2 regions of the Clostridium sp. FP1 genome follow, and region 2 is predicted to be linked to the other one. Evidence: a T-box and tRNA genes for the amino acid it is inferred to sense, from the RefSeq annotation. Region 2 holds a T-box; the other holds one or more tRNA genes.

Region 1 (10,689 bases), 2.1 Mb from region 2:
GGAAATTTGTACCTGTAAAAGAAACAGTAAGGGGATTTAGGGAAATTCTTGAAGGCAAGCATGACAAGTTACCAGAGGCAGCATTTATGTTTGTTGGAACTATAGAAGAAGCAATAGAAAAAGCAAAAACTATGGCTAGTGAATAAGATATTTTTAAGAATATATACCTAGAAAGGTCAGTGTTTTTATATGGCAAAAAATATAAAACTAACTATACTTACTCCTGAAAAGGAGTTTTATAGTAGCGAAATCCTGAGGCTGAACACGGAAGGTGAGGATGGGAGATTTAGTATTCTTGCTGAGCATGTTCCTATAGTATCGACCTTAAAACCAACAGTTACAATATTTACAGATTTATCTGGTAAAGAATTAAAAGTCTTTACATCAACAGGGATATTGAGAGTATATACGGACAACGTAGAAATATTATGCAGTGCCTGTGAGTGGCCAGAAGATATAGATATTTTAAGAACAAAAAAGGCCAAGGAAAGAGCAGAAGAAAGATTACTTCATAAGGATGGAATTGATGTTAAAAGAGCAGAAAATGCTATATTAAGATCAATTATGAGAATGAAGACAAAAGAATAATAGATTACAAAATGGAGATATTAATTTATTTCCATTTTTTTTATGCTTAAAAATCTGGTTAAATTTTTTTTAGCACATTTTCATTGAAATTTTATATATTAGTAATATAGTGAATAGATTTGTAATAAAATAAATTGGTAAAATACACCTACTCATATAATCAATGGAATAACCCTCTTCACATTTGTGCTGAGGGATGATTTTATTAATAGTAAAAATATTTAAAAACCATTATTTATAGAATAAAATAATAAATTATGGTCAACAATTTAATTGAAGGGTAGGGGGATTAAAATGAAAAGAAAAAGCATTGCACTTTTGTGTATAGTATTGTGCCGGATTATTTTACAGATTAATGTTATATCGTCCAATGCACAGGAGAAAGTTAATTTGTTTGATGAAATATTAGTACAAACTAAAAGCAAAACTGTAGAATACGGATTGAAAGCATCTTTTAAAACTGGGGAAGACCAAAAAACAGTTTGTAATTATTTAATTAAAAATTTACAATTTGACAATAGTGAAATAAAATCAAACAAATACGAAAATGAAGATTCATATTGTATAAATTTTTCAAATGAAAATATTAAGGGATATATAGAAGCCTTAAAACACAATAATGAGAATGTTATAACAATAAGCATAAGCAAGATAGATAATGAAAATGGTTTAGAGTCTCTTAAAAATAAAATTAGCCATGCTATTCCCAGTAGAGGCGAAAATATTCAATACTTTCAATACTTGAAGGCGAAAATACTGGAGAGTAATATAAGTGAATTAAATGAAGATACTTATGCTGTTAATAAAAGAATAATAAAAATTTTAAAATCTCATGGAACTTGTAATATTGAGACTGTAAATATAAACAACGGACTAAGTACTATAGCATATACAAAACAGTACGGTAGCATGGTAAACAATAACAAGCTAATTGATTTTAATTATGCTGTATGTAATTATTCATCTGGAAGGTACATTATTATAGGCACACCTGAAATAATTACAACTTATTAAAACTAACAATATAATGGAGGAAAAAAATGGATAAATTAGTTATAAAAGGTGGGAAAAAATTACAAGGTGAAGTGAATATTAGTTCAGCTAAAAATTCAGTGCTTCCTATACTTGTAGCAACCATATTAAACGGTAATAATTGTACCATTGAAAATGCGCCTATGCTTGAAGATGTATTTGTAATTTGTGAGGTACTGAAATCTCTTAAAGCAAATGTTAGTATAGATAAAATAAATAATAAGGTGAAAATTAACACTGCTAACCTATTTGATAATGACGCTAACGATGAATTAGTAAGAAAAATGAGAGCATCTTTTTTAATAATGGGACCAATGCTTGGAAGGTTTGGAAATTTCAAAATCTCACTACCCGGGGGATGCAATATTGGAACTAGGCCAATTGATCTTCATTTAAAAGGATTATCTGCACTGGGAGCAGAGATATCAGTGGGCCACGGGTATGTGGAAGCAAAAGCAAAGAAATTAAGAGGTAGCAATATATACTTAGATTATCCTTCAGTAGGTGCTACAGAAAATATAATGATGGCGGCAACACTTGCAGATGGCGAGACAGTAATAGGAAATGCGGCGGAAGAACCAGAAATTGTAGATTTAGCGAGGTTTTTAAGGGTTATGGGAGCACAGATAAGTGGCGAAGGAACAGACACTATAAGGATTCTAGGGGTTAAAGATTTTAAAGAAGTTGTTTATAAGCCTATATATGACAGAATTGAAGCGGGGACATTTATGATAACCGCAGCAATTACCAAAAGTCTCATTAAAATTAATGGCGCTGATGGAGTTCATTTAAAACCAATAATAGCAAAGCTTACAGAAATGGGAGTTGCAATAGAAATTAATAAGAATAGCATAATAGTTGATGGAAGGAAAAAACTAACCCCCGTAGATATAAAAACTATGCCATACCCTGGATTTCCTACAGATATGCAAGCTCAGATGATGAGTTTATTATGTACTGTAAAAGGTACAAGTATAATTACAGAAACTATATTTGAAAATAGATTTATGCAAGCCGTAGAACTTAAGAGAATGGGAGCAAATATAAGAATAGATGGTAGAAGTGCGGTAATAGAAGGTGTAGACACGTTTACAGGTTCAGAGGTCACAGCTACAGATTTAAGGGCGGGGGCAGCATTAATCTTGGCAGGGCTTACTGCAGAGGGGGCAACTACAATAAGTGATATATATCATATTGATAGAGGCTATGTTTCTATTGAACAGAAATTAAAGGGGCTAGGTGCAGATATAGAAAGGGTGAGTTCTTAAAATAGTGGAGAAACCAAATTATAATGGATATGTAGTTAATATTATAGTTTCAAAGGTGATAATTTAATATGAAATTTAGAGAATTGAGATATAAGTTATTAATATATTTCAATTCTTTTATTCATTAGAGAATTAGCGCTTTAAAAAAAGTAATATTATTTATATTTATTTAATATGTATAAAGTGATATTTATTTTATAACGAGAGGAGAAAAGAATGAGAAGAGTTTTTATTACAGTACACTTGAAAAACTTCATTCTATTAAGTGTTGCATTTATTTCTTTTATAGTTATAGCTTCTGTGTTAATAGTGGGAGTAGGGGATAATAAAAGCTTAAATAAAAGTGAAAAGTATAAAATTAAATCAGAAGAATACAAAAACATTATTAAAAGTAGCTCAATTCCAAAAAATTATAAGATAAAAGTACTCATATCAAAGGAAAATACTATAAAAGAAATTGATTTAGAAGAATACATTACTGGAGTTGTTGCATCTGAAATGCCTGCGGAATTTGAGCTGGAAGCTTTAAAAGCTCAAGCAGTGGCATCTAGGACTTACGCTTTAGCTCATGTTACTGAATTAGGAGGAATACTATGTAAAAATGCTAATGGAGCAAATTTATGCGATACAGTCCATTGTCAAGCCTATATGAACAAAGAAGATCGCATAAAGTTATGGGTTAAGGATGGTAGAAAATATTGGGATAAGATTGAAACAGCGGTTGAATGTACACAAGGGCAAGTTCTAACCTATAACAATAGCTTAGTAATGGAGCCTTATTATTTTGCAACTAGCAGTGGTAAAACGGAAAACTCAGAAGAGGTATTTAGCAATAAGATACCTTATTTAAGGAGTGTAAAAAGCGGAGGTGAAGAAGGAGCACCAAAGTTTAAGAGTAGTAAAATTTTTGGGTACAATGAGCTAAGTCAGATTATAAATAACAATTACAGTAATGCTAAGTTGACTTCGGCTAGCATAAAAAAGCAAATAGTAATAATTGATAGAACTAAGGCAGGAAGTGTTAAAAATATCAAAACAGGTAATATAACTATGACAGGCAGTAAATTTAGAACTATGCTAGGCCTGAATTCATCAAATTTTGAAATAGTGTTTAATTTAAAAGGTGTAGAAATAGATTGCACTGGTTATGGCCATGGGGTAGGAATGAGCCAATGGGGTGCAGATGCTATGGCTAAGGAAGGTAATAACTATACTCAAATATTAAACCATTATTACATTGGAACGGTTATATCCAAATAAAAATTATACTAATAAGTTAGTTATCCTTTTTACAAAGATAACTGGCTTAATTTTTTTTTGGAGAAACTTATAATATTAAAAAATAAAGAATGTTAGATATAGACTATATTTCAACCTATAGAAGGTAAATTTAAAGAAATAAAATAAAAATGTTAAATAAGTGCAAAAAAAATTTATAAAATATGTATGTTTTAATACAATATGGACAAAAATACAAATGGAGGTGTTTGTATGGATAACAAAGCAAACAATAAGACATTAAATTTTTTTAAGAAAGAGGGCTTCTATGTAGTTTTATTTATTTGTTTATGTATAGTAGCAACAGTAGCAACTATAACGGCAGGTAATAATAAAAAACTTTCAAGTAAGCAAGCAGCAATTCAAAAGGAACAAGCAAATGCAGGAGACGTTCTGAAAGAACAAGAAAAACAATATCAAGACGCTCTTCAAGTAAAAAAAGAAAATTTGGCTAAGACTGAGGGGCTTAAACCAGTACCTAATATTAAAAAGGTTACAACTGGAAATTTAACTGCACCAGTTTCTAAATCAGTTAATGCTATATTTGAAAAACCTGTAGCTATTGGACTCTTAGCAAGAGCATATTCAAAAGATATTGATCCAGTTGTGTGGAAGACCGATGGAAGCTATAGAACTAACTTAGGTATTGATATTAAGGCAAATATAGGTGAGCCAGTAATAGCTGTTATGGACGGAATAGTTAAAGAAGTTGGAACTGACTTAGCTAAGCAAAAGGGTAAGATGGTTATAATAGATCATGGAAATGGCTTTATTACTAAATATTCCAATTTGGAAGAGAAAATATTAGTAAAGATAAATGATAAAGTCAGCAAAAAACAGAAAATTGGTTCTGTAGGAAACACTAGTTTAAACTCATATAAAGAAGACTATGGATCACATCTACATTTTGAAGTTTTGCAAAGTAGTAAGAACATTGATCCTGCTAGATATGTAAAATATGAGAAATATCAACCGGTAGTAATAAAACAATAACCAATAGCCATATCAATTAGTCATTTTTCCGAAATATATGGCAAAATGACTAATTGGAATGGAATTTAAAATGGAGTTAATGCATATTTATAAATAGAGAAGGGTCAAGGAGGTAACACTTTGAAAGACTATATTGAAGATCGAGTACTAGAAGTTGCTAAGTATATTATTGAGTCAAAAGCTACAATAAGAAGAACTGCCAAAGTGTTTGGAGTTAGCAAAAGTACTATACACAAGGATATGACGGAAAGATTGCCTACAATAAATCCTCAAATTGCCAGCGAAGCAAAAATAATTTTGGACTTAAATAAATCTGAAAGGCATATTAGGGGAGGAAGAGCAACAAGACTTAAATATAAGGCAGTAGAAGGATAAAAACATTTCAAGCAAAAACAAAAAAATATTAAAGCTAAAAAAAGAGGGTTTTTTTATGGCTTTATAGAATAGAGTTTAGTATAATTTAAATAATGAATATACTAAAGAGCAGGAGTGAGTTTTGAGATGTTTTTTTTTAGAATGGGTACAGACATGGGAATAGATTTAGGTACAGCAACAGTGCTTGTATATATCAAGGGAAAGGGTGTTATCTTAAAAGAGCCATCTGTTGTTGCCATAGATAGAAATAACAATAAGGTATTGGCAGTAGGAGAAGAAGCGAGGCAGATGATAGGAAGGACACCAGGCAATATTGTGGCCATACGTCCTATGAGGGATGGCGTTATTTCAGATTATGATATAACAGAAAAAATGTTGAAGCATTTTATTAGTAAGGCTTGTGGCAAAAGAAAGCTATCAGCTCCAAGAGTTGTCATATGCGTTCCTTGCGAGGCAACTGAGGTAGAACGAAGAGCGGTACAAGATGCAGCTAGAAATGCTGGAGCTAAGAAGGTTTATCTTATAGAGGAGCCACTAGCGGCTGCAATCGGAGCAGGACTTGATATTACTCGCGCAAGTGGTAATATGGTTATTGATATTGGTGGAGGGACTACAGATGTTGCAGTTATTTCTTTAGGCGGCATGGTTGTACATGAATCAATTAAAGTAGCTGGAGATAAGTTTGATGACGATATTATAAAGTATATAAGGCGAAAGCATAAGCTAATGATTGGTGAGAGAACTGCAGAAAATTTAAAAATCAATATAGGCTGTGCTTATAAACAAGATGAAGAGACTACAATGGAAATAAGAGGAAGGGATTTAATTACAGGACTTCCTAAAAACTTACAAGTAACCTCGGAAGAAATGCGAGAAGCTTTAAAAGAGGCTGTGAATTCAATAGCAGAATGCACGCATTCAGTGTTAGAAAAAACGCCACCAGAGCTTTCAGCCGATATAGCTGACAAGGGTATAGTTATGACTGGTGGAGGTTCACTGTTAAAAGGACTAGATAAACTTATACAAGAGATCACTAAGGTCCCAGTATACCTTGCTGAGGATCCCGTTTCATGCGTAGCGCTGGGAACAGGTAAAGTATTGGATTATATGGATAACCTAGATAGTTCATTTAATGGTGGAGAAAAATATTTAGCAGACTAAAAAGTGTAAACAAGCTATATGAATAAGCAATACAATTAAACTAATAATTGTATTGCTTATTTTTTTGGTATATAATGCACTTTTAATTTAAAACTCTGGGTAATTATTAAATTGGATTTGAATTTTTATCTTCATTATTAAGTGAATATAAATAATATGAATGCAAAAGTGAACGGCTCAAAACAGAAGCAATTTCCATTACTAAACTAAGTCTTATGTTTCTATTAGTGAATAATTCACTATCATCACTTGAATCTACTATACCTATTAATGAAACATTACCTACTTTAGGAAGTGTTTTCCCTACACCTTTACCAGGATGAATTGGATAATTTCTAGCTTGGATTTCACCGATATTCGATATGTCTCCTAAACATGCATCTACACCTATTATAGTGCAATTTGGGTGCAGTGCATTTATTTTAGATAATTTACTATCGATGTTTAAGGCGTGGATTGGGTTATCTATAGTGCCATATACAGGTAGTGGGAAGGAGCTATCTTTTAAAAATGTACCCACGAGTGGGCCGAGACAATCACCTATACATCTATCAGTACCTATGCAAACAACTAAAGTGTTTTGGTCAATATAGTCTTTTAGAAAGTTAGAAATTGTATAGTATGCTAAAGGGTCTTTATAATGGGTTTTAGCTTTACTCAAGAAATATACCTCCTTGTATTGCGCTGTGAATAAATTATTTTCCTACCAATAATTTATATGAAAAAATTTTGTGTATTATTATGAAAAAAGAATAAAAAAGCGATAAATTGGAAAATAATCTATATATATTAATTATTTGAGGTGGTATTAACATGAAGAAAAAAAATTTATTCTTTGTTATTATATTTTCTACTGTTGTAAGCGTATTTAATATGGTGTATTACAGTAGCGTTGTAATTAAGGCAAAGTATTATGAAGAAAACAACCTAAGAAAACAGGTAGTAGCTGAATGTAAAAAGGTTTATATCTGCCCCAAAAATATAAACAATAACCAGGGTAAAGTGGTGAAAGAAGCTGAGGAAGAATATTCTAATGTAAAAAAAAAATTAGGAAAAGAGGATTTGGCTAAGAAGGAATTAAGCGATGAAGAAAAAGGTAGTGATAATTTGAGTATAAATTCACTAAGTCAAGATATCGAAAAAAAATCGGATGAAAATATGCTCAATGACGTATATTCACTTGGGAAAGAGGATAGTCTAGAAGAATTAAATTATAATATTAAGAAGCAGGCACAATCAGTATTTAAAGTGTCAACAGGCAAAATACAAGAAAATTTAACAACTTCTGATAAGATAAAATTACTATATGTAAGCCTTCAGCTAGGCAAAGAGAATTATAAAAAAATGGAAGAATATTTATATGCAGTGGATGCCGAGGAAGGAGTTCTTAAAGCCCTTAAGTTATTAAAAGACGATTTATCAAAAAAAGAATATGGAAAAGTGAGAAAAATAGCTGGAAAGTTTATAGATATGGATGCGGCAGAAAGACTAAAATAAATTATATTGTAGTAATTGGTATAAGAAAGAGTTATCTTTTTTTATTGCGAATAATAAGTTGTATTAATGCTTAAAATAGAGTAAATATGCGAATGTTATAGCAATGTAGAGAAGGAATCGCTATTTCGAAGAAAATGAGCTTGAAATTAAATGATTATAGTTATATAATAATTCTTGTCGACAGGGTAAAGATACAAAAACAAAATATGCTGGCATGGCTCAACGGTAGAGCAGCTGACTTGTAATCAGCAGGTTGTAGGTTCAATTCCTATTGCCAGCTCCAAAAGTGGAGGAGTTCCCGAGTGGCCAAAGGGGGCAGACTGTAAATCTGTTACGTAATGTTTCGATGGTTCGAATCCGTCCTCCTCCACCATTTTCATTAGCTTTATAATAAATTATGGGAGCATAGCTCAGCTGGGAGAGCATCTGCCTTACAAGCAGAGGGTCACAGGTTCGAACCCTGTTGTTCCCACCATAATAATCTTTTTAAAAATAAAATGTATGCTGGCATGGCTCAACGGTAGAGCAGCTGACTTGTAATCAGCAGGTTGTAGGTTCAATTCCTATTGCCAGCTCCATATATGGAGGAGTTCCCGAGTGGCCAAAGGGGGCAGACTGTAAATCTGTTACGTAATGTTTCGATGGTTCGAATCCGTCCTCCTCCACCAAAAGACATCTGTAGATGTCTTTTTTTATTTATTTAATTTTAAAGTAAATAGGAATTGTTGACACTGAAAAGCTTATATGGTATTATAATTAAAACTTAATATTGATAACTCTTATCAAGAGAGGTGGAGGGAAAAAGGCCCTATGAAACCCGGCAACCGGTCAATGTACCATGGTGCCAATTCCTGTAGATTTATTCTGCGAGATAAGAAGGATGGTTAAAACACCTCTTCTTATAATTAGAAGGGGTTTTATTTTTTTAAAAACAAAATTTTTCCGTATTAGAAAGGAGAATTATAATGAAAAGACTATTTACATCAGAATCAGTTACAGAAGGACATCCAGATAAAATTTGTGACCAAATCTCAGATGCTATACTTGATGCTATTTTAGAGCAAGATCCTTATGCTAGAGTTGCTTGTGAAACCGCAGTTACTACAGGGATGGTTTTAGTTATGGGGGAGATAACAACTAGTTGTTATGTAGATGTTCCTAAGGTTGTTAGAAATACTATTGAAGGTATAGGATATACTAGAGCAAAATATGGATTTGATGCTAGTACTTGTGCGGTTCTAACATCTATTGGAGAACAGTCAGCAGATATAGCTTTGGGAGTTAACGAAGGATTAGAGTCTAAGAAAGGCACTCAGGATAAGATAGACTCCACAGGCGCTGGAGATCAAGGTATGATGTTTGGATTTGCAACTAATGAAACGCCGGAATACATGCCACTTCCAATTGCTATGGCTCATAGACTGGCAAGAAGATTAAGTGAAGTAAGAAAGAATGGTAAGCTTAACTATCTAAGACCAGACGGAAAGACTCAAGTTACTGTAGAGTATGAAGATAATAAGCCAGTAAGAATAGATACTATTGTTATTTCAACTCAACATGGAGAAGAGGCAACTCATGATCAAATTGAAAGTGATTTAATAGAACAAGTAATAAAGCCTATAGTTCCAAGTGAATTATTAGACGAAAACACTAAGTATTATATAAATCCTACAGGTAGATTTGTAATTGGAGGACCGCAAGGAGACTCTGGTTTAACAGGAAGAAAAATAATAGTAGATACTTATGGCGGATACGCAAGACATGGCGGCGGCGCATTCTCTGGTAAAGACCCAACAAAGGTTGATAGATCTGCTGCATATGCTGCAAGATGGGTTGCTAAAAACTTAGTAGCAGCAGGAGTTTCAGATAAATTAGAGATTCAGTTAGCTTATGCTATAGGTGTAGCTAAACCCGTATCTATAGAAGTTGAAACTTTTGGAACTGGAAAAATTGAAGACGATAAAATTGTTGAAATAATCGGAAAAGTATTCGATTTAAGACCAGCTGTTATTATAAGAGAATTAGACCTTAGAAAACCTATTTATAAACAGACAGCAGCTTATGGACATTTTGGAAGAAATGATTTGGACCTTTCCTGGGAAAGACTAAATAAGGTTGAACAAATAAAAAAATATTTATAAAATGAAATAGAAAATATTTATAATAAAAGAGGGATAACAATTATTAATTGTTATCCCTCTTTTTCCTAAGTAATAAAAAAGTTTATTTTAAGGCAATTGGGATAATTATAAAGATATTAAATTTTATTTTATTATGTGGATTATTAAATGGTATTTTGATAAAACTTAAGATAGGGGTATACTGAAGGTGAAAAACGTAAAGTACATATGATATAATAACAACGATACTTATATTAATAGTATTGCTACTATATAAATTTATAAATAGGGGAGATTTTATGCCAGAAATACAAGGAATCATAGAAGATATAGTATTTCACAATGAAGAAAATGGGTATATTATTGCTCATTTGCAT
Region 2 (10,689 bases):
GTAATATAAGATGTAATAGTGATTATATGTTTTCAGTGTATAATAAAAACTGTGTGCATATAATTCTAACTTTTAAAAGAGGTGTTTCTATGTTGAAATTCACTATTATAATCATTTTAGGAATAATTTTAGCAGTAATTAGTGCTATATTTGTTATTAAAAACTTCTTAGTAGATTATAAGGGAAGTGAAAGTGGATTTAAAAATGTATGTAATATACTTTTAATGGTTGTCTCCTTAGTTTGCTCTTTAATAAGTGTATGGGAAAGCTTTGGTGTAAAAGAAATATTGCTTACATTAAAAAATCAATCTGGTATGTCAGAAGAAATGATACAAATGTTAAAAAAAACAGCAATAGAACAAACAAGTGGAGTTATCAAAGCACTTATACTGGGATATGTTTGTTTTATATTGGCCTATTTAGTATTTAAGACTATTCAGAAGGAAACGCAACTAGAATTTGATAAACCTAAGAGGAAATGGGACTGGAATAAAATTGACAAAAGTTAGAATCTGAAAATAACACGTAACAAATATTTAACTATATATGAATTTTAATGCTAAATTTTACTCGCCTCCTCTATATGCTATAGAGGAGGCGAGTTTTTGTTTTATTTAAAACTAATTCTATCCCTCAACGAAAAATTCATCTTCGTCACTATATAGAATTTCTTTTTTGCCAAGCAAGCTTATAATAGTACCAGTAATTTTTCCGAATATGAAAGCTACACATACAGTAACAATTATTCCAAGTAATTGAGTTCCAGCTTTTCCAGTTATAAATATTGCTACTATGCCTCCAAGGATTCCAGGCATTCCATGTAAATTATTAATTCCACAGGTATCAGTTCCCTTTATAAGTCTTTGTACCTTAGGAGCAATAATGCTGTAGCCAATTACACTAAGCGCTCCTGCAGCAATTCCTATAAGCATAGCATATCCTGGTGTTGTCTTATCACAAGTAGAGCCAATTGCAACTCCACCAGCAAGAGCAGCATTTGCTATGTCTTCTATCTCAAGTTTACCTCTGATTATTTTTGAGAATATGTATGTTGCCAGTGTTGCACCGCATAAGGCAAAAATTGTGTTTATTGCAGTTAATACAACTCTTTCTGGAGCTACTATAGCACTTGTAAATGAGGGCCAGAAAAGCCATAATACCATACTTCCAAGTAGACAAAGTTGGTTAGAGCTTGGATTATTTTCACAAGCAGCATCATCTTTAAATTTAGAAAAGGTATTTGATACAACTCCCAGTCCAAAATACGCACCAAAAGCATGTATAACAATTGAACCACCAGTATCAAGGAAACCCTTAAACATACCACTTTCAAGTATAAGCCATTCATTAAATATGTAAGCTGGTACGAACAATAATCCCATTATAATATATTGATCCATTTTTAAACGTCCAAGAGGAGCCCCAATTGCTATAAGCAAACTTGCAGCAGCAAATTCTGCAAATAGAAGTGTATCGATGCTTATGGTTGACATAGTGAAACCTTCTCCACCGAAACTTTTTATAATCATATACATTGGGATAGCTATACTTACTGCAAGAAATGTTGCAGTAATTGAAGTATAACCATGATTTCTTATGAAAACCATAAGAAAACCAAAACCAACAAGTAGCATTGCTAAAATATGAATAGAACGCTCATATTTTAACGTGTCAAAAATTGTACTGTTTTCTAGGGTAGTTTGGTGCATGGTACTACTCTCAGCATTAATTGCTGAGATACTGGTTGATACGTTATGATTTATGCTAGGTATCAAAATAAGAGCAGCTACTATAAAAAACAACAATAAAAATATTAGTAAACTCTTGTTTACAGTAGTTTTAGGCGCATTCTTAACCTTTTTTCTTGTGGATAATTCAATCATTAATTTTCCTCCATTAAATGTATTTTTTATTAAGCTACAAGTATATTTTGCAAAATGATTTATAGGATTCTAACTTGTAAAAATCAAGACAAAAATGTTGCAATTAGGACATTTTTGTCTTACTGAGGTATAATAACATTTTTCCACTTATAAGAAAAGTATGATTTGAGGCCTTAAGCCAATGATAACGTTTAAATATAGCCAATTCAGGAGATAAGCCTTTGTTTTCATATAATTGTTAAAAATATATTTTTTGCTATATTTTATAAAATTCATATAAAGTAAACTTACATTTATAGTAACAAAACAATGTAAAAATAGTTGCTTTTTCTGAAAACAAGTATTATAATTCTTATTAACATTTAAAATGTTATTTCATATTCTATATTAAGTAAATTAAAGAATAAAAGCTGTGATGAGAACCAGTAGTAAAACAGTTTCTTTTACAGAGAGCTCCCAAAGCTGAGAAGGAGCAAAGAATAGTATTATGAATACATCTCTGAGCTGCACACCAAATCCACTTAAGATTCACCTTTATGTGGTAGTAGGCTGTTGCCGGAACCCTTGCATCCGTTAAAGTGCTATAGTATAAGTGCTTATTTGCGCCGTACTTTAAGAGGTTAATGTGGCAACATATTAATAAATTGGGGTGGTAACACGGGATTTTACTCTCGTCCTCTAGATTTTCTAGAGGACGGGAGTTTTTTGTTTTTTTGAAATTTTTTAAAATAGGAGGAATTAAAATGATTAATATTGATGAACAAATTAAAATTATATCCAAAGGTACAACTGAAATAATTGATAAGGAGGAGCTAAGGCAAAAACTTATTAAAGCTGGGGAAAGTAACAGTCAGCTTATAGTTAAGCTTGGACTAGACCCTACCGCACCAGATATTCATTTAGGACATACAGTGGTTTTAAGAAAAGCGAGACAAATACAGGATTTAGGACATAGGGTAATTATAATTATTGGAGATTTTACTGGGATGATAGGAGATCCTTCAGGAAGATCAAAAACAAGAAAAGAGTTAACTCGGGAAGAAGTATTGATAAATGCTGAAACTTATAAAAAACAAATATTTAAAATACTTGATCCAGATAAAACGGAGGTTAAATTTAATAGTGAGTGGCTATCAAAATTGAATTTTAAAGATGTTATAGAATTAGCATCAAAATACACAGTAACTAGGATGCTAGAAAGGGAAGATTTTAAAAATAGATTTAAAGCACAGCAGTCAATTGCAATTCATGAGTTTATGTACCCCTTAATGCAAGGATATGATTCCATAGCAATAAAAGCAGATATTGAACTTGGTGGAACAGATCAACGGTTTAATATTTTAATGGGAAGAACCCTTCAAAAGGAATATGGTGAAGACAAGCAAGTTTCAATATTCATGCCTCTTTTAGAAGGAACAGATGGAACCTTAAAGATGAGTAAAAGTCTTGGAAATTACATTGGAATAAATGAAAACTGTAATAATATGTATAGTAAAGTTATGTCCATTCCAGATGAACTAATTATAAAATACTACGATTTGGTAACAGATACTCATCCAGATGAAGTACAAGAGATTGTGAGACAATTAGAAAGTGAAAAAATTAATCCAAGGGATATAAAGATGAAACTTTCTAAGGAGATTGTTGAATTATATCATGGAAAAGTAGCGTCTGATGAAGCCCAGGAGTATTTTAAAAAAGTATTTCAAAAGAAGGAGATTCCACAGAGCATTAAAGAAATAGAGGTTATAAAGAATTCTACTATGAATAAACAAAGTGCTATTTTAAAAATAATAACTGATATGGACTTTGCTAAAAGCAATAGGGAAGCAAGCCGTCTAATTCAGCAAGGAGCAGTGAAAATAAATGGAGAAAAAATATCCATAGATAATGTATTTGATTTAAGTGATGGAGATGTAATTCAATGTGGTAAAAGAAATTTTGTAAAAATTATTATAGTGAAATAAGGGCCACCACCTATGGTGGTTTTTATCTTTTTCAAGAAGTTACAAGGAGATTTTTTATTTTTGAGCAATTAAATTTAAATTCATTTATCTGAAAATAACTAAAGTTTTATCAATAAAGAACGAAATATAAGGTAAATTATATAAATTGAGGGGGAAATGTAAAAATGTTTAAAAATATTGTAAAAGAAAAAAGAAATCGCTCGAAATTGAGTTTTCAGATAACAATATTGCTTATATTGGTATCTTTTTTGCCAATTATGCTTATTTCTATAAGCACATATTATAGTTTATCTAACAATTTAAGCAGAGAGTTTGAAGGTGCCACCGTTAAAAGTGTAGAGAGAGTTAATGATGCAATCAATGCATTATACAATGAGAATTATGCATCTGTAGAAATGATTTCCAATGAAGTTAATACAAAAATGCTTAAAAGCAAAGGGGCTTATCCTGTAAATTTAATGAAGAATTTTGAGGTTTTTAAAAATTCTCATCCACAGGTGCTAAGTATATATGTAGGAACAACAGATAAAAAGACCTATCTTATTCCTAGAGTTGTGCTTAAAGATAATTATGATCCAACTAATAGAGAGTGGTACAAGGCTGCAGAGAGTAATGATGGTAAAATAATTGTTACTAATCCATATGTAGATTCTTTTACTGATAAGTATATAATGACTTTTACGAAGACTGTTAAGGATGATAAGAGTAGCTTAGTAGGAGTAGTAGCATTAGATGTAGCATTAGCTTCAATTTCTCAAACAGTTGCAAAAATCAAATTAGGGGATGATGGCTATGCTACTGTCATAGATAGTAAAGGAACAATTGTTGTACATAAAAACAATGAACTTATTGGGAAGAATTCCAAACAACAACAATGGGTAAAAACTATTATGGATTCAAAACAAAACTACTTTAACATAAAGGTTGATGGTATAGATTATATGGCATATAAAATTACTGATACTAATACAGGATTAATATCAGTAGGATTTATTCCCGTGGCAGAAAGAAGTAAAAAAATATTAGATGGTTTAACTGTGCCTGTAATTGTTTTATTAGTTTCCCTTGTGTTTGTGATTATTGTAGGAAAAAGGTTTGCAGGAAAAATCACAAAACCTATGAGTATTTTAATTGAAATATTAGGCAAGGTTAAAGAGGGTGATTTTACCAATAAAGTTCCTGAAATTATGAATACAAGTTTAGAGGTCGACGAAATTATACGCTCTGTAAATAATATGATGGAAGATATGATATTTGTTTTAGGAAATGTAGTAGATAGCACAAATAAAGTAAAGGATTCAGCAGAATCTCTTGCAGCAACCACTGAGCAATCCAATGCTGTTGGAGATGAAGTAGCAAGGGCTGTGCAGCAAATTGCAGAAGGGACTAATGAACAGGCTCAAATATTAGAAGAAAGCATTACCTATGCAAATACTTTAGGTGAAGAAGTGGATAAATCAACTATAAATGCTGAAAATATGATTAGTGCTTCTTTAGAAGTTAAACAATCAACAAAAGAGGGCCTTATAATTGTAAATAACCTAAAGATAGCATTTACAGAAAACATAAAGGCAAATAAATCAGTAGCGAGTAAAGTGGAAATATTAGTAGAAAACTCTAATAAAATTAGTGATATAACAGATAAGATAAAAGTTATAACAGAGCAAACAAATCTATTAGCATTAAACGCAAGCATTGAAGCTGCAAGAGCAGGAGAAGCAGGAAGAGGTTTTGCTGTGGTTGCAGATGAAGTAAGAAAACTTGCAGAACAATCTGCTGTTTCAGCTTTAGAAATTGATAAAGTTATTGTTGATATTAGTACAAGTGTACATGAATTACTCCAGGGAATTATGTATTCTACAGAATTAAATGATAAAACTAATAAAAGCGTAGAAGTAACAAATGAAACATTTATCAAAATTAAAAAATCCATAGAATTACTAGAGTGCAATATGGTGGATGTAAATAGTTCATTGCAAAACATTAACCAATATAAGGATATTTTAAGAGATAAACTTGGAAATGTAGCTTCAGTAGTAGAGGAAGCAGCTGCCACTACGCAAGAAGTAAGTGCATCTTCACATGAGCAATTAGCAGGAATTCAAGAAGTAGTTAAAGCAGCAGAAAACCTGAATTGTTTAGCAGATGATTTAAGAGAGAGTACTAACAAATTTAAAATTTAGAAATAGTATTGTTACAGTTTCAGATTTAAAACAAGTAAATTTAAATTCAATTATGGGAAAAATATTGAATTACTTAAACAAGTAGAATAAATTAATATAAATAAAAGGCTCAAAGAATATAAAAATTCTTTGAGCCTTTTATTTATATAATAAAGTTTAATTAAATTCTAAAGTACTAGTATCAAGCCAAGTCCATTCAGGCTTTAAAGTTTTAACATCATCTACAAGTTTGAATAATGCCAAATCAGCTAGTTTTGCCTCTAGCATTATATCTAAGTCAATTCCTAGTGGAATACACTTTTCAATAAACTCGATGAAAGCTTCTGGATCAATGTTATCAGCATGCTTTTTATCTTTTTCTCCAGTTTTTGGGCTCGAAAAATGTACTTTTACTGGTAGAAGTTCGTTTTCCCAAGTGGAGAATATATCTTTTAACATAGGTTCTAGGTCATCGCCACCGTTGTTGCAGTTATGATGATGTACATCTAGCACCATAGGTACATTTATTTCCTTGCATATGTTTAATACTTCTTTTGTAGTAAAGCTTTTGTCATCATTTTCAAACACTACTGATTTTGTTATTTCTTTTGGCAGATTATTATAATTCTTAAAGAATCTTTCCGTAGCAGCAAGTTTGCCACCTTCTTTACCTCCAATGTGTAATATCATTTTTCCTAAAGGATAATTAATATCTTGGAAAAGATTTGCATGGAACATAAGATTCTTTTCAGTAGATTTTATTACTTCTTCCTTAGAACTATTTATAACATTAGATTCATCAGGATGAGTATCAACTCTTAAATTATTATTGTTTATATAATTTCCAAGCCAATCAAAATCCATTTTTAAAATTCTTCTGAACTCCCAATCTGTAACTTCAGGATGAGTTGCTAGAGGTATTAAAGCGGAAGTTATCCTATAAAAGTGAACATCGTTTTTTACAGTGTATTCTAGAATTTTATACAAATCATTGACGTTTGATACCGCTACCTTTTGTAGTTTTTCAAGTTTATCTCTGTCCGTCGATTGTTTCGTATATGTAGAAAAAGTTACTGTGCTAGCAGAAGTTATTTTTGCTGCTTTTAAAGCAGTAGCCACGTAGCCTAATCTTATTTGCATAATATCACTCCTCATATAATATAGTTATACCAATAAATTAAATCATCATTTGCGCAAGCTTTTTTATTTTCAAAGCTGCAACATTAACGACTTCAGAATGAATGATATATTCCACCTAAAGTTTTATCCTTTTTAGAGTAATAGGCTCACTCATGGAAGATAGGGGGAACTCCTTCTGAAATGACGTTAAAACATTTCTACTAACTGATATTCTTTAATATATTCTAATTATTGCTCAATCATATTGAAATTTTAATATCCTTTAATAAGTATATTTTTATAATACTCCCCATAATGAAGTTAACTTATAAACATTGTAGGAAATATTTTAAGTCATGGCATAAAAATTACTAATAAAAGAGTTACTTATAAATCGCTATATAATAAAAGCTATAACAATATTTAAAATGTTTGTTAAAAACATCTTACTAAATAAATATAATACTTGAATAGATGTTAGAATAAACCCTTGTTTAATCATATCACATAACTATAGTGTGTGTAAAATAATATACAAATAATCAAATAAATATTTCTATAATTTCAATAGAATCATTGCAAAATATGAAATATAGAATGTAAAAAGGCTTTATTGCTATAAAATATCTAAATTATAGCTTTTTATGTGAAAATCATATAATATTAATGTAGTAGTTAAAATTATTAGTGGAGGTATAACATGGCAGATATAAAATACGAAATAAAAGAAACATTAGGAGAATTATCAGAATCTGGTAAAACATGGAGAAAAGAATTAAATCTTATAAGCTGGAATGATAAAGAGGCAAAATACGATATTAGAGATTGGTCTCCAGAACATGAAAAAATGGGAAAAGGGGTTACCTTATCTAAAGAAGAGCTTATAAAACTTAAAGCATTGCTTAATAAGATAAATTTGTAACAAGTATTAAGTTACATGGAAACAAGGTATGGTAATTTTGCCATCCCTTGTTTTTTTATATGGAAAATTGCAACGTCCTATCTGAAAGTAAACATAAAAGCTATATCGTTTAAAAAATAACATACTTTCATCCTTGTTTTGTATTAATAATGATAAAAGGCAGATAAAAAAAATGATGCAAACAAGCTTGTATTTGCCTATATGTAAAGGTTTGCAACCATCTAATGATTGCTAATGAATAATGAAATATGATAAAAATAATAAAATAAATGTTTACAATTATAAAAACATTGTGATATAATTAACACATAAACAAGGAGCAAACATTCAAAATAAAAAAATGTTTTAAATATTAAATAAAAAATTACTTCAAATCAATAAATAAAATATTATTATGCAAAGTTGACCATTAATGTAATCTATTATTATGAAAGAGGTGTAGCATATGAAAGTAACAAACGTAGAAGAATTAATGATTAGAATAAAAGAGGTTAGAAATGCTCAAAAGGAGTTTTCTACTTATACTCAAGAACAGGTAGATGAAATATTTAGACAAGCAGCAATGGCTGCAAATAATTCAAGAATTGATTTAGCAAAGATGGCAGTGGAAGAAACAGGTATGGGAATTGTAGAAGACAAGGTTATAAAAAACCATTTTGCTTCAGAATATATATATAATCAATATAAAGATGAAAAAACTTGTGGAATTATCGATACAGATAAATCCTTTGGTATTACAAAAATTGCAGAACCAATAGGAGTTGTAGCAGCTATTGTGCCAACTACAAATCCAACATCTACAGCAATATTTAAAGCTCTTATATCATTAAAAACTAGAAATGGTATCATTTTTTCTCCACATCCAAGAGGGAAAAAGTCTACTATTGCAGCAGCTAAAATAATACTAGATGCTGCAGTTAAAGCTGGCGCACCAAAAGGTATAATAGCCTGGATAGATGAACCTTCGGTAGAACTTTCGCAGATTGTTATGAGAGAAGCAGATATAATACTTGCAACAGGTGGACCAGGAATGGTTAAAGCTGCTTATTCATCAGGAAAACCAGCTATTGGAGTTGGTGCAGGAAATACACCTGCAATTATTGATGAAACAGCAGAAATTAAAATGGCTGTAAATTCAATTTTACTTTCTAAGAGCTTTGACAACGGAGTAATATGTGCTTCAGAGCAATCAGTATTAGTTATGGAAGAAATATATGATGAAGTTAGGAAAGAATTTTCTGAAAGAGGAGCTTATATTCTTAAAAAAGCAGAAGTAGATAAAGTAAGGAAAATAATTTTAACTAATGGATCATTAAATGCAAATATAGTAGGTCAATCTGCCTTTAAGATAGCAGAAATGGCAGGAGTTAAAGTTCCAGAAGAAACAAAGGTTATTATAGGAGAAGTTGAATCTGTAGAACTTGAAGAAGCATTTTCACACGAAAAATTATCTCCAGTACTTGCTATGTATAAGGTTAAAACTTTCGATGAAGCACTAGAAAAGGCAGAAAGACTTGTTGAACTTGGTGGCTTTGGTCATACATCATCATTGTACACTCACAGAACTAAGTCTACAGATAGAATAGCTAAGTTTGGTGCAACCATGAAAACAGGGAGAGTTATAGTAAATATGCCAGCAGCTCAAGGAGCTATAGGAGATTTATACAACTTTAAGCTAGCTCCTTCATTAACACTAGGGTGCGGTTCATGGGGTGGAAACTCCGTATCAGAAAACGTTGGAGTTAAGCATTTATTAAATGTGAAGAGTGTAGCTGAGAGGAGAGAAAATATGCTTTGGTTTAGAGTTCCAGAAAAAATTTATTTTAAATATGGTAGCCTAGGAGTAGCTTTAAAAGAATTAAAGGATATGAACAAGAAGAAAGCATTTATAGTAACTGATAAGATTCTTTATGACCTAGGATATGTAGATAAAGTTACTCATGTTTTGGAAGAAATTGGAGTAGAGTATAAGATATTCTATGACGTAGAACCAGATCCAACCATTGCTATAGCAAAAAAAGGTGCTGAAGAAATGGCAATATTTAAGCCAGATACAATTATAGCACTTGGTGGTGGATCGCCAATGGATGCAGCAAAAATCATGTGGGTAATGTATGAGCATCCAGAAGTAAGATTTGAAGATTTAGCTATGAGATTTATGGATATTAGAAAGAGAGTATATCCATTCCCTAAGATGGGTGAAAAAGCTATGATGATTTCTGTGCCAACTTCAGCAGGTACAGGTTCAGAAGTTACTCCATTTGCAGTAATTACTGATGAAAAAACAGGAGTTAAATATCCATTAGCTGATTATGAGTTAACTCCAGATATGGCTATAGTAGATGCAGAGCTTATGATGAATATGCCAAAGGGACTTACAGCAGCTTCCGGTATAGATGCTTTAACTCATGCTATAGAAGCTTATGTATCAGTACTTGCTTCAGAATATACTAATGGACTTGCTTTAGAATCAATGAGATTAATATTTAAGTATTTACCACAAGCTTACAATGAGGGTACCACTAATATAAAAGCAAGAGAAAAAATGGCTCATGCTTCAACAATGGCTGGTATGGCATTTGCTAATTCTTTCCTAGGAGTATGTCACTCAATGGCACACAAATTAGGAGCAGAGC

Evidence for each region. A T-box is a leader RNA that pairs with one kind of tRNA and senses whether it is charged. The one in region 2 lies ahead of tyrS (tyrosine--tRNA ligase), so its partner is inferred to be a tRNA-Tyr.
Region 1: it encodes a tRNA-Tyr, which carries the amino acid that the T-box ahead of tyrS (tyrosine--tRNA ligase) is inferred to sense. The anticodon was not compared.

The regions. Positions count from the first base shown of each region.
Region 1 is NZ_JAAMNJ020000001.1:363,911-374,599, forward strand. It holds gene atpD (F0F1 ATP synthase subunit beta) at 1-146, shown strand, start outside; gene G9F70_RS01725 (F0F1 ATP synthase subunit epsilon) at 190-588, shown strand; gene G9F70_RS01730 (YwmB family TATA-box binding protein) at 883-1,602, shown strand; gene murA (UDP-N-acetylglucosamine 1-carboxyvinyltransferase) at 1,629-2,888, shown strand; gene spoIID (stage II sporulation protein D) at 3,105-4,148, shown strand; gene G9F70_RS01745 (M23 family metallopeptidase) at 4,380-5,159, shown strand; gene spoIIID (sporulation transcriptional regulator SpoIIID) at 5,280-5,534, shown strand; gene G9F70_RS01755 (rod shape-determining protein) at 5,661-6,695, shown strand; gene yyaC (spore protease YyaC) at 6,802-7,356, opposite strand; gene G9F70_RS01765 (hypothetical protein) at 7,509-8,192, shown strand; tRNA gene G9F70_RS01770 (tRNA-Thr) at 8,401-8,475, shown strand; tRNA gene G9F70_RS01775 (tRNA-Tyr) at 8,481-8,565, shown strand; tRNA gene G9F70_RS01780 (tRNA-Val) at 8,592-8,667, shown strand; tRNA gene G9F70_RS01785 (tRNA-Thr) at 8,696-8,770, shown strand; tRNA gene G9F70_RS01790 (tRNA-Tyr) at 8,776-8,860, shown strand; SAM riboswitch class I at 8,969-9,070, shown strand; gene metK (methionine adenosyltransferase) at 9,158-10,333, shown strand; gene G9F70_RS01800 (ATP-dependent RecD-like DNA helicase) at 10,612-10,689, shown strand, end outside.
Region 2 is NZ_JAAMNJ020000001.1:2,498,994-2,509,682, forward strand. It holds gene G9F70_RS12095 (hypothetical protein) at 90-509, shown strand; gene G9F70_RS12100 (ammonium transporter) at 627-1,883, opposite strand; T-box leader at 2,287-2,565, shown strand; gene tyrS (tyrosine--tRNA ligase) at 2,627-3,850, shown strand; gene G9F70_RS12110 (methyl-accepting chemotaxis protein) at 4,015-6,033, shown strand; gene uvsE (UV DNA damage repair endonuclease UvsE) at 6,190-7,152, opposite strand; gene G9F70_RS12120 (YdbC family protein) at 7,832-8,053, shown strand; gene adhE (bifunctional acetaldehyde-CoA/alcohol dehydrogenase) at 8,499-10,689, shown strand, end outside.